DNA from 3 places in the Peribacillus sp. SRI_006 genome. Region 3 is predicted to be linked to each of the others. Evidence: riboswitches for the same ligand, from Rfam matches in the RefSeq annotation. Region 3 holds a riboswitch; each other region holds the start of a gene.
The links. Region 3 has a riboswitch for cyclic di-AMP ahead of AC2YHV_RS26850 (cation:dicarboxylate symporter family transporter). Riboswitches for the same ligand answer to the same signal wherever they lie in the genome.

Region 1: another riboswitch for cyclic di-AMP. It lies ahead of AC2YHV_RS13920 (APC family permease); the one in region 3 lies ahead of AC2YHV_RS26850 (cation:dicarboxylate symporter family transporter).
Region 2: another riboswitch for cyclic di-AMP. It lies ahead of AC2YHV_RS16170 (TrkH family potassium uptake protein); the one in region 3 lies ahead of AC2YHV_RS26850 (cation:dicarboxylate symporter family transporter).

Annotation. Positions count from the first base shown of each region.
Region 1 is NZ_JBYCZT010000008.1:248,060-252,324, forward strand. Features, by position in the region: gene AC2YHV_RS13920 (APC family permease) at 415-2,241, opposite strand; cyclic di-AMP (ydaO/yuaA leader) riboswitch at 2,379-2,525, opposite strand; gene AC2YHV_RS13925 (GtrA family protein) at 2,877-3,332, opposite strand; gene AC2YHV_RS13930 (glycosyltransferase family 2 protein) at 3,292-4,265, opposite strand, start outside.
Region 2 is NZ_JBYCZT010000010.1:150,984-155,248, forward strand. Features, by position in the region: gene AC2YHV_RS16160 (STAS domain-containing protein) at 1-588, shown strand, start outside; gene AC2YHV_RS16165 (potassium channel family protein) at 709-1,365, opposite strand; gene AC2YHV_RS16170 (TrkH family potassium uptake protein) at 1,389-2,720, opposite strand; cyclic di-AMP (ydaO/yuaA leader) riboswitch at 2,873-3,015, opposite strand; gene AC2YHV_RS16175 (hypothetical protein) at 3,346-3,537, shown strand; gene AC2YHV_RS16180 (TetR/AcrR family transcriptional regulator) at 3,893-4,265, opposite strand, start outside.
Region 3 is NZ_JBYCZT010000029.1:23,978-28,242, reverse strand. Features, by position in the region: gene AC2YHV_RS26860 (hypothetical protein) at 1-433, shown strand, start outside; gene AC2YHV_RS26855 (efflux RND transporter periplasmic adaptor subunit) at 448-1,707, shown strand; cyclic di-AMP (ydaO/yuaA leader) riboswitch at 1,907-2,054, shown strand; gene AC2YHV_RS26850 (cation:dicarboxylate symporter family transporter) at 2,226-3,485, shown strand; gene AC2YHV_RS26845 (hypothetical protein) at 3,556-3,717, opposite strand; gene AC2YHV_RS26840 (hypothetical protein) at 4,028-4,265, shown strand, end outside.

The sequences.
Region 1 (4,265 bases), on a different contig from region 3:
GAATTGACCCTTGGTAATTTTATGAAGTGTTTCCCTAAAAGAATTGTTCAACACAAAAAGAGCTGCAGAAGCAGCCCTTTTTAATGATACTGATTGATGCTATCCACCGTTGATGATGTCGCATGTCCATTTCCGAATCATCAGCGACTTTGAAATAATAACTTTCCCAAACAGCAGTCAATCGGATAATGATGATGGAGAAGGTTTTATATTAACATTAATTAAAGCTTTAAAAGAGGAAGTATCCCCACATCTTACTGCAAATCCTTTTTATTGTACGGGCTTCATAGTTACTGTGAGTAATGAATGTTCATACTCACATATCGGAAGCGTAAGTTATTGCTGAATTTTTTATAAAGATAAGAAAAAAAGCAAACCTTATGTAGGTCTGCTTCTTTTCTTAGTTAATGGAACTTACTTCTTCAAATGATAGGGCACTGTCGTAACAACCACATTTCTTCTATAAAGCAAGTAGGCCTTAATCAGTAAACTTGATTGGTTATGAAGTATATTGTGCCAGCCCTTCTTCGGAATGAATTGGGGGATGATCACCGTAACTTTATAGTTGGATTCACTAGCCTTATGTTCTACTGTGTCCACAAATTTAGTTAGTGGCTGTATGATACTCCTGTAATAAGAGTTTAGAGTCACAAGTCTAACATCTGGTTGCCACTTCTTCCATTTTTCTTCGAATTTCTTTTCATCTTCTCTTTCAAAAGCGACATAAACGGCAATGACCTGATGTGCAGATAGAGATTTTGCATAATTTAAAGAGTTCTCAACCACATGAGTTATACCCGCAACAGGTACAATGATGATATTTCCTTCGATTGGTAAGATCGGCTCACATGTTGTAATCCTTAGTTGGTCTCCAACTGCTTCATAATGCTTTCTGATTCGATGAAAAATTAAAATGATGATAGGTAAAAAAATCAAAACAGGCCAAACCTGAATAAATTTGGTTAAAAAGAATATCATCGTGACGATAAAGCTAATTATGGCACCAATTGAATTAATGGTTAATTTCATCATCCAGCCTTTTGGCTTTTCGCGAATCCATTTAACAATCATCCCGGTCTGGGATAACGTAAATGGGATGAATACACCAACCGCATAAAGCGGAATGAGATTTTCCGTATGTCCTTCAACTGCGACTATCAAGATGATGGATGCAAGTCCAAGTATGATAATTCCATTGGAATACCCTAAACGGTCCCCTCTGATCGTAAACGCCCTTGGTATGAATTTATCCTTCGCCAGATTTACCGCAAGCAAAGGGAAAGCCGAATATCCAGTATTTGCCGCAAGTATCAAGATCAATGCAGTTGTACCTTGAATGAAGAAATACATGAAATTCCGTCCAAAGATCTCTTCAGCAATCTGGGAGACGACCGTTACCTCTGCGCTAGGAACAATGCTTAAATAATAGGCTAAATATACGATTCCCGAAAACAAAACAGCTAGTAAGGAACCCATCGCTATTAATGTTTTCGCAGCATTATTCGGTGCTGGATCTTTAAAGTTCGGGATTGCATTGGAAATCGCTTCGACTCCTGTCAATGCGGAGCTTCCTGATGCAAATGCTCTTAGCAGTATAAATAAACTGATGCCGGCTACCGGAGTCCCGATTGACGCATGCAATTCCGGTGAGACTCCTCCCGTCAGAATTTTGTAAATTCCAACCCCAATCAAGATGAACAAGGCTAAAACGAATAGGTACACCGGATAGGCCAAGACAGATGCCGATTCCGTAACCCCCCTAAGGTTCAAGATAGTAAGTAGGATGACGAAAATAATGGCTATGAGGACATTATAATCATGCAGGCCGGGAAAAGCGGACGTGATGGCATCCGTACCAGCGGAAACACTTACCGCGACAGTTAATATATAATCGACCAATAAGGATCCTCCAGCTATCAACCCTGGATTGACACCTAAATTGTTTTTTGAAACCACATAGGCTCCCCCGCCATGTGGATAAGCGAAAATGATTTGTCTGTAGGACAAAATCAAAGCGGTTAACAGGATCAATACTCCAATCGCGATAGGGATTGAATACCAGAATGCCGCAGCACCGACCGTGATCAGGACAATCAATATTTGCTCCGGCCCATATGCAACCGAAGACAATGCATCTGAAGATAATATCGCCAACGCCTTTGTTTTATTAAGCTTTTGTTCACCAAGTGCATTTGATTTTAAAGGTCTCCCGATCAAGAACCTCTTTATAGAAGATAACATCAAGAATTCACCACCATGTAATTTATAAGTTTATATTTCCCAGCTGTCGCAAAAAAACGAGACGAAACACAAAAATGCCTACAAGTCATAGCTAAATAGACCTGTAGACATCAATTTTTTTGTCTAACAAGCTCCACCTTCCTTCTCATATAACGCTTACGAGGTTAGCTGACGGATTCGGACCTAAGAGTAGCCCTACCTTTTAAAGGATTCACCCCTTGGATTGTTAAAGACAATCCCAATAACGGGTCCCCCGCACCATAAGGCTTAAGCGATTTAGAAATATGAAACTGTTGATTATCATACTCCCGTGAAATGGAAAAGTAAATGAAAATTTTGCACAGAAATAGAATTATTATTTATAAGCGAGGTTTTATTCTTGACTTATATAACAAAAGTCATGCAAACACATGATTCGATGGTAGGAAAGAAGGAAAGTAAACGTCTGAAAGGAGGATATTCAAGAAGACAATGAACAAAAGATAGATTCCCCAAAAGGAAAAATGAAGTAACGTGGTGGATTAAGTAAAACAGATCTGCCCCAGCTTGGATAGTCATAAAATCAGAATTTCGCTTTCCGATTCCATTTTTAATTCCCGTCCATTCGGGGGCATTATTCCACTGATCTACGCCAATTAGTTCCTTCCTTCTTGAATTGGCCTCAAATTGCTTTTTTTAAAGACAAAGTATTTCTGGCCAAGATAGTTAAGCACTGTATAAAAGATTGTTCCTATCAGAACAGCCAAATTTTGTTGTATGGATAAATGAACGGTTCCTTCCAGTGATTCTGCAATGGCTTGGCCTATAGAATAAGCGGCGGAATAACAAATCAGGATGACGCAAAAGAAACGGGCAACTCCTCGCCGCCATTCTATATCGCTTTTAAAGGTAAAAGTCCTGTTCAAAAGAAAACTCGTTACAGCTCCCGTACCATTGCCGATAAAGGTGGAGATCCAGTAAGATAATTCAAGAGCATTCATGAGAAAAAGCATGATGGAAAGTCCAACCGCTGTATTGACTATTCCAACCAATAAAAAGCGGATAAAGGAGTTAGTTTGTTTTAGATAGTTTTTCAATACTGTTCCGTTCATTGTCTAGTTGCTCCCGTTTTTTTAAATCGAGCGGATTAAATAGATCAAGATCAACAATATATTTAGGCCGGCGTTTGGATTCATTATAGATTTTTCCGATATACTCCCCAATCAACCCTACAGCAATCAACTGTAGTCCACCGATCAACCATATGGAGGTGATCAATGAGGTCCAGCCAGTTTCGGTCTGCCCATAAAATTTCAACCATAAAAAGTAAGACCCAAAGAGTAAGCTAATGAAAAAGGAAAGACATCCTAGCCATAATACAAGCCGGATCGGTGTAACTGAAAAGGAAGTAATGCCATCAAGTGCAAAAGCAACCATCTTCTTAAATGGATATTTCGTTTCCCCGGCCAATCTTTCTTTACGGTCATAATAAACAGAGTCCGTCTTAAACCCAATGAGCGGGACAATCCCCCGTAAAAAAAGATTCGTTTCATCAAAGCGTTCCAACTCCATGATCGCCCTCTTGCTCATTAGCCGGAAATCGGCATGATTATAGACAAGGTTAACCCCCATCTTGTTCATCAATTTATAAAAACCTGTTGCAGATGTTCGTTTAAAGAATGAATCAAGGTCTCTTTTCTGGCGGACACCATATACGATTTCACATCCTTCATTGAATTTACGAATGAATTCCGGGATGACTTGAATATCATCCTGTAAATCTGCATCAATGGAAATCACACAATCTGAGGCTTCCTTGGCTGTAAACAACCCAGCCAGAAGTGCATTTTGATGTCCAGCATTCCGGGAAAGCTTTAGCCCGCGAACATATTCATTATTAATCGTTTCTTTGTAAATGATCTTCCAAGTTTGATCCTTGCTCCCATCATCGACAAACAAAATTTTACTTTGACCGGAAACAACGTTTTCATCGACCAACCCCCTCATCAATCCACAAAGCTGGGAAATGGTTTCCTGCAAAACGC
Region 2 (4,265 bases), on a different contig from region 3:
GAGCAGCATTTAAACACACCCATCTATTTTATATTGAGGGAGTTTTTCCGTACGCAAGAGCAATACCTGGGTTATATTGACCGGTTTGTGAAATTGCATGGAGATCAATATACACAGGAGGAAATAAACTCCTGGTATCGGATAGTGGTGAAGGTGATCAGTGAAGTGATGGAGAGGTTTACGGAAGCGAATCATAGGTATGCCAATAAAATCATGAAAGCCCAACAGGCAACGATCGATGAATTGAGCACACCCATCATTTCCCTTAAAGATAACACGGCATTGCTTCCCCTGATAGGCGATATTGACACGACGAGGGGCATGTCCTTGCTTGAAAACACCTTACAAAAGTGCGCTGAAAAAAATGTCACCAGACTTTTCATTGACCTATCCGGCGTTCATTCAATAGATAGCGGATCAGCACACCAGCTGTCTCAATTGATTGAATCCTTGCATTTGATCGGAATTCAAACAACCCTTTCAGGACTTCGGCCGGAAATAGCCATGACTGCCGTTAAGCTTCAACTTCCTTTTGATAAAGTGACGATAAAGTCCACTCTTGCCCAAGCGATCAGTACGATAAAATAATACATACATACCCTGGGCTCGGGGATGTTCGTTATACATTTCATCGAGAAGACCTCCATATGGCGGTCTTCTCGTATGTATTAGCCTTCAAAAGGAGCAAGAGCCGGAACCTGCCGGATTTTATTCAATATTGGCAAAGACGGCCAGATCTTCTTTATTGCCAACCACTAAAAGCATATCTTTTTCATGGATATCCTGATCAGGTGACGGTGCTATGATAATTTCTCCATTACTCACGATGGCAATGACGCTGATATTATATTTTGCCCGTAAATCAAGCTCCCTGAGGCTTTTTCCCTTCATGCTCATGGGGAGGATGATTTCCTCGATATTGTATTCTTTAGAAAGCTCGATATAGTTCAGCATGTTAGGGGAAAGGAGCTGGTTCGCGACCCGTTCCCCCATATCCCTCTCAGGATAGATGACCCAGTCGGCACCGACTTTTGTCAGCACCTGACCGTGATTTTTATTAAGTGCCTTGGCAATGACCTTTTTGATCCCAAGTTCTTTTAAAAGCAAGGTAGTTAAAATGCTCGATTGCATGTCATTTCCGATGGCTACGATGACACAATCGAAATTACGGATTCCGATTGACCTCAATGTCTCTTCTTCAGTCGTATCCGCCATGATCGCATGGGTAACGCTCAGCTCCGCACTCTCGACTCTTTCCTCGTTGACATCAATACCCAATACCTCTTGGCCAGCCGTATATAATCTATGGGCCACACTGGTTCCGAATCTGCCTAGACCGATCACGGCATATTGTCGTTTTCCCATCTTTTACACTCCTTCATTTATAATTAACCAATCATGATTTTTCCTTTTGGACGTCGGAAAGAATCTGGTTTGCGCCTCATGGCGATAGCAAAGGCCAAAGTCAAAGGGCCAACACGGCCTGCAAACATCGTGAAAATGATGAGCATCCGGCCGACCGGTGATAATTCCGGGGTCAAACCCATTGAAAGTCCCACGGTGGCGAAAGCTGAAGTGGCTTCGAACAAAATCATCAAGAAATCAGTTCCGCTTTCAGTGATGGTCAGCAGAATGGAGATGATGGAAACCATGAATACACCAATGAACGTAACGGATAATGCTTTAAAGATCGTTTCACTCACGATGCGGTGGCGAAACAAGACCACATCACCCTTACCTTTGATCTGTGACCAAACCGTTCCGGCAATCGTCGCCAATGTCGTCGTTTTAATCCCGCCGCCAGTCGATCCGGGTGATGCCCCAACGAACATCAAGAAAATGATGAGCAGTAATGTAGGCTGAGTTAAATCAGGGATATTCAGCGTGTTGGAGCCTGCCGTCCGTGGTGATACCGATTGAAATAAGGACGACAGCATTTTACCCATGAAAGATAAAGGCTGCAATGTCTTGGCATTGCCGTACTCGAATAAAAAGATTAAAATCGCGCCGGCAATCGTAAGGGTCACGCTAGTCGTCAGAACGATCTTCGTATGTACGGATAAACGATGTGCATTCCGATATTCGTATAGTTCATTCATCACGATAAAGCCTATCCCGCCAAACGTGATGAGGAAGGCGACGGTAAGGGTTACGAATGGATCCGATGCATATGGGGTCAAACTCCTGAATTCCCCCATTAAATCAAAGCCGGCATTATTGAAATTCGAAACGGAATGAAAAACCCCGTAATAGATCGCTTTCCCGGTTGGCATGTCAAAAGAAAAGCGAATCGATAAGATAAGGGCACCCACACCTTCAATGATGGCCGTGAAAATTAACAGCCGTTTCACTAATCTGACTACACCCGCCATGGATAGATTATTTAAGGACTCCTGCAAGAGTAACCTGCCTTTTAAGGAAATCTTTTTCCCTAGAAGGAAAAAGAAAAACGTCGCAAATGACATGAACCCTAAGCCGCCTATCTGAATCAGTGTTAAGATAACCAACTCACCAAAAGTGGTGAAAGTCGATCCCGTATCCACTACGACCAGCCCTGTTACACATGTAGCGGAAGTCGAGGTGAATAAAGCATCCAGAAAAGAAAGGCCATGGCCATTTTCTGTGGAAATCGGCAGGGTCAATAAATAGGCCCCGATAAGTATCAGGATGGCAAAGCCGAGTACAAGTATTTTTGGCGGATCCAATAAATTTTTTGTCATTCTCAAATGATCATCCCTACTGTATGACTTTTAATCAACAATCTCTTTTCGAATCTGTTTAAAGGCATAATAAAAAGACCTGCGAAATCATCGAATAGCTGTATTGCCACTAATAGCGAGCAAAAAAAAGCTTCCGAAATAGGCGGTCTTAAGACCTCCTTCGCTTTAGCCGACGAAGTTAGCTGACGGGTAGGATGGCGAAAGAGCTGATCTCATCCCTTCTGCAAGGCAGAATTAACCCCAAATGATTGGGTCCTCCGTACTCATTTATAATGAGTTTTGGCCGAAATGCATTAAATTGATAAACGTATTCTACTCCCATCATTTAGCAGTTGTAAACCCCTAAATCGTAAAAAAATATTTCTTTAATAAAACTGAAAATTTACGTTTTATTTACATTAAAAAAACGTATTGACAAATATTAGTTGGCACATTATGATAGGTTCGATTAATCCAATTATGATAACCGGCATCGATATACTTTATTCAATAATTTCAAAGCAGAACATGCTATTGCCAATCGAAATTTGTAATAGATATATTATGTTTCTTTTGTAAAAGATAAAGAAAAAAGCAGTACATTATTAGTTAAATTCAATACATTTTATTAAAAAGGCGGGCAATTATGGAGAAGACGTTCAATAGATATGTTATCAATGCTACAGGCAAGGGTGGCCAAACATATTTAACACAATGCCAGGATAAAGATGCACTAAGGAAATGGATAGCCGATCATGAGGATCAAATCATCATGAATGAATTAAGGATAACGGATAAGAAAAAGAATCCGTTTTTAAAACTGTTTTCCCCAAGATAAATCAACTGATTCCAACATTCATAGCGGTATTCAATTATTGTAATCCCTGTGTTCTATCCAGGAACGGTGAGCGAAAAATCCATATCTTGTTTTGCTTTTAAACTCATTATATTTAATGAGTTTTTTTGCGTTATTTAGAGTATTTAACCAGTAATGTGTAAAGAAGAGAAAATTCCATTTCATTTCGATTCGGTTCGTGGCGATTTCAGGTTCCCTGATCATGTTCGCTTTATCCATATGGTTGTCGATGCTTAGTATGAAGACCTCCAAGAGCAGGTGTTATTCCGTTGGTGATGTAGAGATAGAAGCGAAGGGAAAGATGTAATACGACTTAAAGGCACCCTTTAATAAATGTTCATTGGATGAATGTGCGCAATTGGCTGATGAAGTTCAAGATTTGAAAATGGATTTTCGCCATTTCTTCCGCCGTTTGTTCCTCACAGTTCTCCAGCCACTCAGTAATCACCCCTAAAATCGCCGATGTCAGGAAGGCGTGCATATACATGCGGAATGCTTCATCTTTAGCTGCAGGATGCAGGCTGATCAAACGCTCCAACAGTACTTCACCGAAAACCCGTTTTATTTTTTTCGCAAAAGAAGGGTCGCCCTGATCACCAAGAATGGCCCTTAATGCGTGAGCATGTTCACTGATGAATTGAAAAATCGCTATGAAAGGCGGATAAAGTTGCTGTTGATTAAGAGCCAAAAAAGCCTCTTTAGGCAAAATG
Region 3 (4,265 bases):
TTTGAGCGGCAATATAATAACAGGAATAATCCACCCTTCCATATACATATTTTTAGCAGCTCTATTCTTTTGGATCGTTACTGATATCCCCTATATAAAATTAGTTATCGTTCAAATGATTCTTTTTGGCCTGCAATTAGTGGAAAAAACATTATTGATTCCCTTATTCGTTTTAATGGATATAGGCAGCGATGCCAATCCTTTTTCTTTGGGGATCATCAGTCAGTATTTTCTCAGAAGCGATTATTTCATTCACTTTTTCAGTGAAATTACCATTTTTCAATTTCTCATTATTGCTCTGCAATATTTTTATTTAAAGGAATTTACAGAACGTAATAATTATTTGGTCCTTTTAATGATTGTTCTTTTCTATTTGGCCACATGGTTTGTTAAAGCCTTTTTAGGATACATCCAAGTAGGCGTATTTGTATAAAGCGGGTGAAATGAATGAGCGGTAACTGGAAAATAGTGGCGGTCTCCATTGCGTCGATAGTGTTAATAACCGTTAACTTATACCTTATTGAAAAAAAGGAAAGCAAAGTGGAACGTACGGTTTTCGTTGAAAACTGGACTAAGGTAAAAAAAGATACAATTACGGATACTATTCAAACAAATGGGGTAATTAAACCAGTAGAAGAGTATGATATCTATTTTGATGCCAAGAAAAATGATTTTAAGAAATTCCTTGTAAAAGAAGGCGATTCGATTACGGCTGGCTCCTCGTTGTTTGAGTATACGGCGACCGAACTTGATGCGCTTAAAGCGAGTTTGGAAGCGGAGAAAACGGCAGCTGAGGGGGAAAGGGCAGGGATTGAGGAATACATAGGGAAGTTGAGGTCTTATCAGGGGACCTTGACCAGTGAACCTGAAGCTGCAATTGATGAATCGGTGGAAAAAAACTTGAATATTGATATAACGACAAGCTCTTCAGACCTTATTAAAAGTAACATTGAGCAAGAAATGTACAAGCAGGAACTAGAAAAAAACAGGTTGGATGAAAAAGTGAAAATGCTTGACGCTAAATTAAGTTCGATTGAGGAGCAGTCCAGTGCAATTGTGACGACGAGCGAGGCTGATGGTGTCGTTAAAAATATCAATAAAAACCTTGATAATCCCATTATATCCATCGTTTCTACAAATATGGCAATTGAAGGGGATTTCTCCGAAGAGGAAATGAAAAAGGCTGAAGTGGGCATGACTATAAAAGCAAGTTCCTCTGATTCAAAAAAGGCATTGAAAGGGACGATAGGCCGTATCCATTCCTATCCCGCAGAAGAGCCATCATTAAAAAAAGATAACAGATTTCCATTTCAGGCTTTAATCGAACCGGAAGGCGAAGAAACGGAACCTCTGTTGGTGGGATCGAAAGTGAACCTTACTGTAATAACCAATGAGAAAGCCGGTGTACCCTCCATACCTATAGAGGCGGTACAATACCAAAAGCATCCATATATTTACAAGTTGACGAATAAAGGCCATGTGGATAAACATTACATTACAAAAGGTCTTAAGGCTGAAGGGAAGCAGGAAATCATAAAGGGACCGTCTGTAGGTGACGTCATCCTCCTGAAGCCGAATGTGGCAGTGAAGAACCATTCTTATTTTATTACCCCGATTCAATTTGAAAAAGTGAAAGCTAGAACTTATAAAAAATTCACCTCTAGGGAAAAAGTAAGATACCTGTTACTTGGCATTCTGGAAAAATAACCGCTTTTTTCACAAGAGAGGTGATGACAAATTATTTATTAATTATATCAATATAACTTAAGTGATTAAAAATCGGGAAGCGTAATTATAGATAGAGTAGCTATTAATACAGAATATTCAGACATATTTAAAGACCTTTTTCTAGAACGGATGCGAATAAATATTTACAGATTATCATTTTTAGTATAATATTTTATTATAAGTTAACTCGCTTAATCTTATTCCAAGAACGGGGGACCCATTTTTGTGGATTTTATCCGCTAGGGGTGAATTCAGAAATGAAAGGGCTTTTTGTGTTTCCAATCCTAACCCGACAGCTAACCTCGTCAGCGTCTTCAAGGGAACATGTGTGAATATTCACGCCTATAAGAAATCGACACATGAAGTGTCTTTTTTTTCGGCGTAAAGACAGAGTTTTTCAAAAAAGAAAAATTACTTTCTTTTATTAGTATCTTGTTTCCCTTACCGAGACAAAAATGTTTTTGCATCAAAGACTTTATGGAAGGTGAGGAAAGTAAATGAAGAAATTCAAACTAAGTTTAGCTAGCCAAATTTTCATTGGTTTAATTCTAGGGATTATCGTTGGTGCCATTTTTTATGGTAATGAGACGGCCCAAAACTTTTTACAGCCATTCGGAGACATTTTCCTACGAATGATTAAAATGATTGTAGTGCCGATCATCGTTTCAAGCCTTATCGTTGCAGTTGCTGGTGTAGGTGATTTGAAAGCGGTAGGTAAACTAGGTGCTAAATCATTATCATACTTTGTTGTCGTAACTATGATAGCGATTGCTGTTGGTTTAATTTCAGCGAATATCATCCAGCCTGGTGCTGGTGTGAATATGGATAAGCTGGAACAAACTGATATTTCTACGTATGTTGATACAGCAGAAACTAAGCAGCATGAATCGTTCGTGGATACACTCGTTCACATTGTACCATCCAATCCAGTTCAAGCTATGGTACAAGGCGATATGCTAGCGATCATTTTCTTCTCCGTGTTGTTTGGGCTTAGTATTGCAGCCATCGGTGAAAAGGGTAAACCAGTATTCCGCTTCTTCCAAGGTACAGCTGAAGGAATGTTCTACCTAACTAACATGGTCATGAAATTCGCTCCTATCGGTGTATTTGCACTAATCGGTGTGACGATCTCCAAGTTCGGTTTGGAATCTTTAATTCCGCTAGGAAAGTTAGCGCTTTCTGTATACGGAACAATGATTTTCTTTGTAATAGTCATTCTTGGTCTTATTGCGAAATTTGTCGGATTCAATATCTTTACGCTGATTAAACTTCTAAAAGAAGAATTGATTCTTGCTTTCTCTACTGCAAGTTCAGAAGCGGTTCTTCCGAAACTCATGGAAAAAATGGAGAAAGCGGGATGTCCAAAACATATTGCTACATTTGTTATTCCGACTGGATACTCCTTTAACCTTGATGGTTCTACATTATACCAAGCGTTAGCAGCTATCTTCATCGCTCAAATGTACGGAATCGATTTAAGCGCGTATGAGCAAATTACGCTGATGCTAGTTTTAATGATCACGTCCAAGGGAATTGCGGGTGTACCGGGTGTATCTTTCGTAGTTCTTTTAGCGACATTGGGAACTGTCGGTATTCCTATTGAAGGTCTAGCATTTATTGCCGGTATCGACCGTATTCTTGATATGGGACGTACAGTGGTAAACGTTATCGGTAATTCACTTGCGGCAATCGTCATCTCTAAATGGGAAGGTCAATTCAACCCTCCTTCCAAAAAAGAGTTAGAGCAAGTTTCTTAATATAAAAAATCCAGAGTGAAATGTCACTCTGGATTTTTTTATTTATTTTTTTGAATGAAATAGCGCTTTCTTATTTCTCGATGACTGTAAACTCTGCTTCCTTCAGATGCTCAAGCACTTCAAGTTGAATTGTTTTATGGAGGAAACTACCTTCTTGACGCGTCTTCCCGGATGTCAAAATACCCCCAAATTCATAAAGCCTTTCATCTTGTTTACCCCAAAACCAAATCATTTCCTCTCGGCTCAGAAGGTCATGTGTTGTGAAATGAAACTACCTTCCGGCTTTAAAATACGGTTGATTTGTTTTCAAAGCTAATGTCGGTCATTTTGAGTTGGGGAAGCATCAGCAAAAAGGGAAGCGGCCCTATGAAATGAGTGAATGAATGAAAAAACCATTTATGATCCTTTCTTCGATTTGGTTAATATGGATTTCTACCTGATGCAGATGATGATGATTAATATTGGGGTTATATAACTTACGTGAAACTCCAAAAGTTTGATAAAATAACATTATTGATTGAGAGCTCGGAGGGGGTCAGGTTATGAAGAATGAAAGTAATGATATCTTATACATGTATATGCAGGCTTCCGAACGGTTTGTCCTTTTTAATGGACTCAATTTTCGTGAATTCGTCAATTCGCTTCCGTATACCTTGGATTCGATCTTATTATTGAAACATCAATTCGATGGTGGGGAATACAATTTGAATGTCCTGCTTGAGAGCGCTTCATCTGAAGCTATTGCGAAGCTCGTTAAAGAAAATGTCCAGGCATATGGAG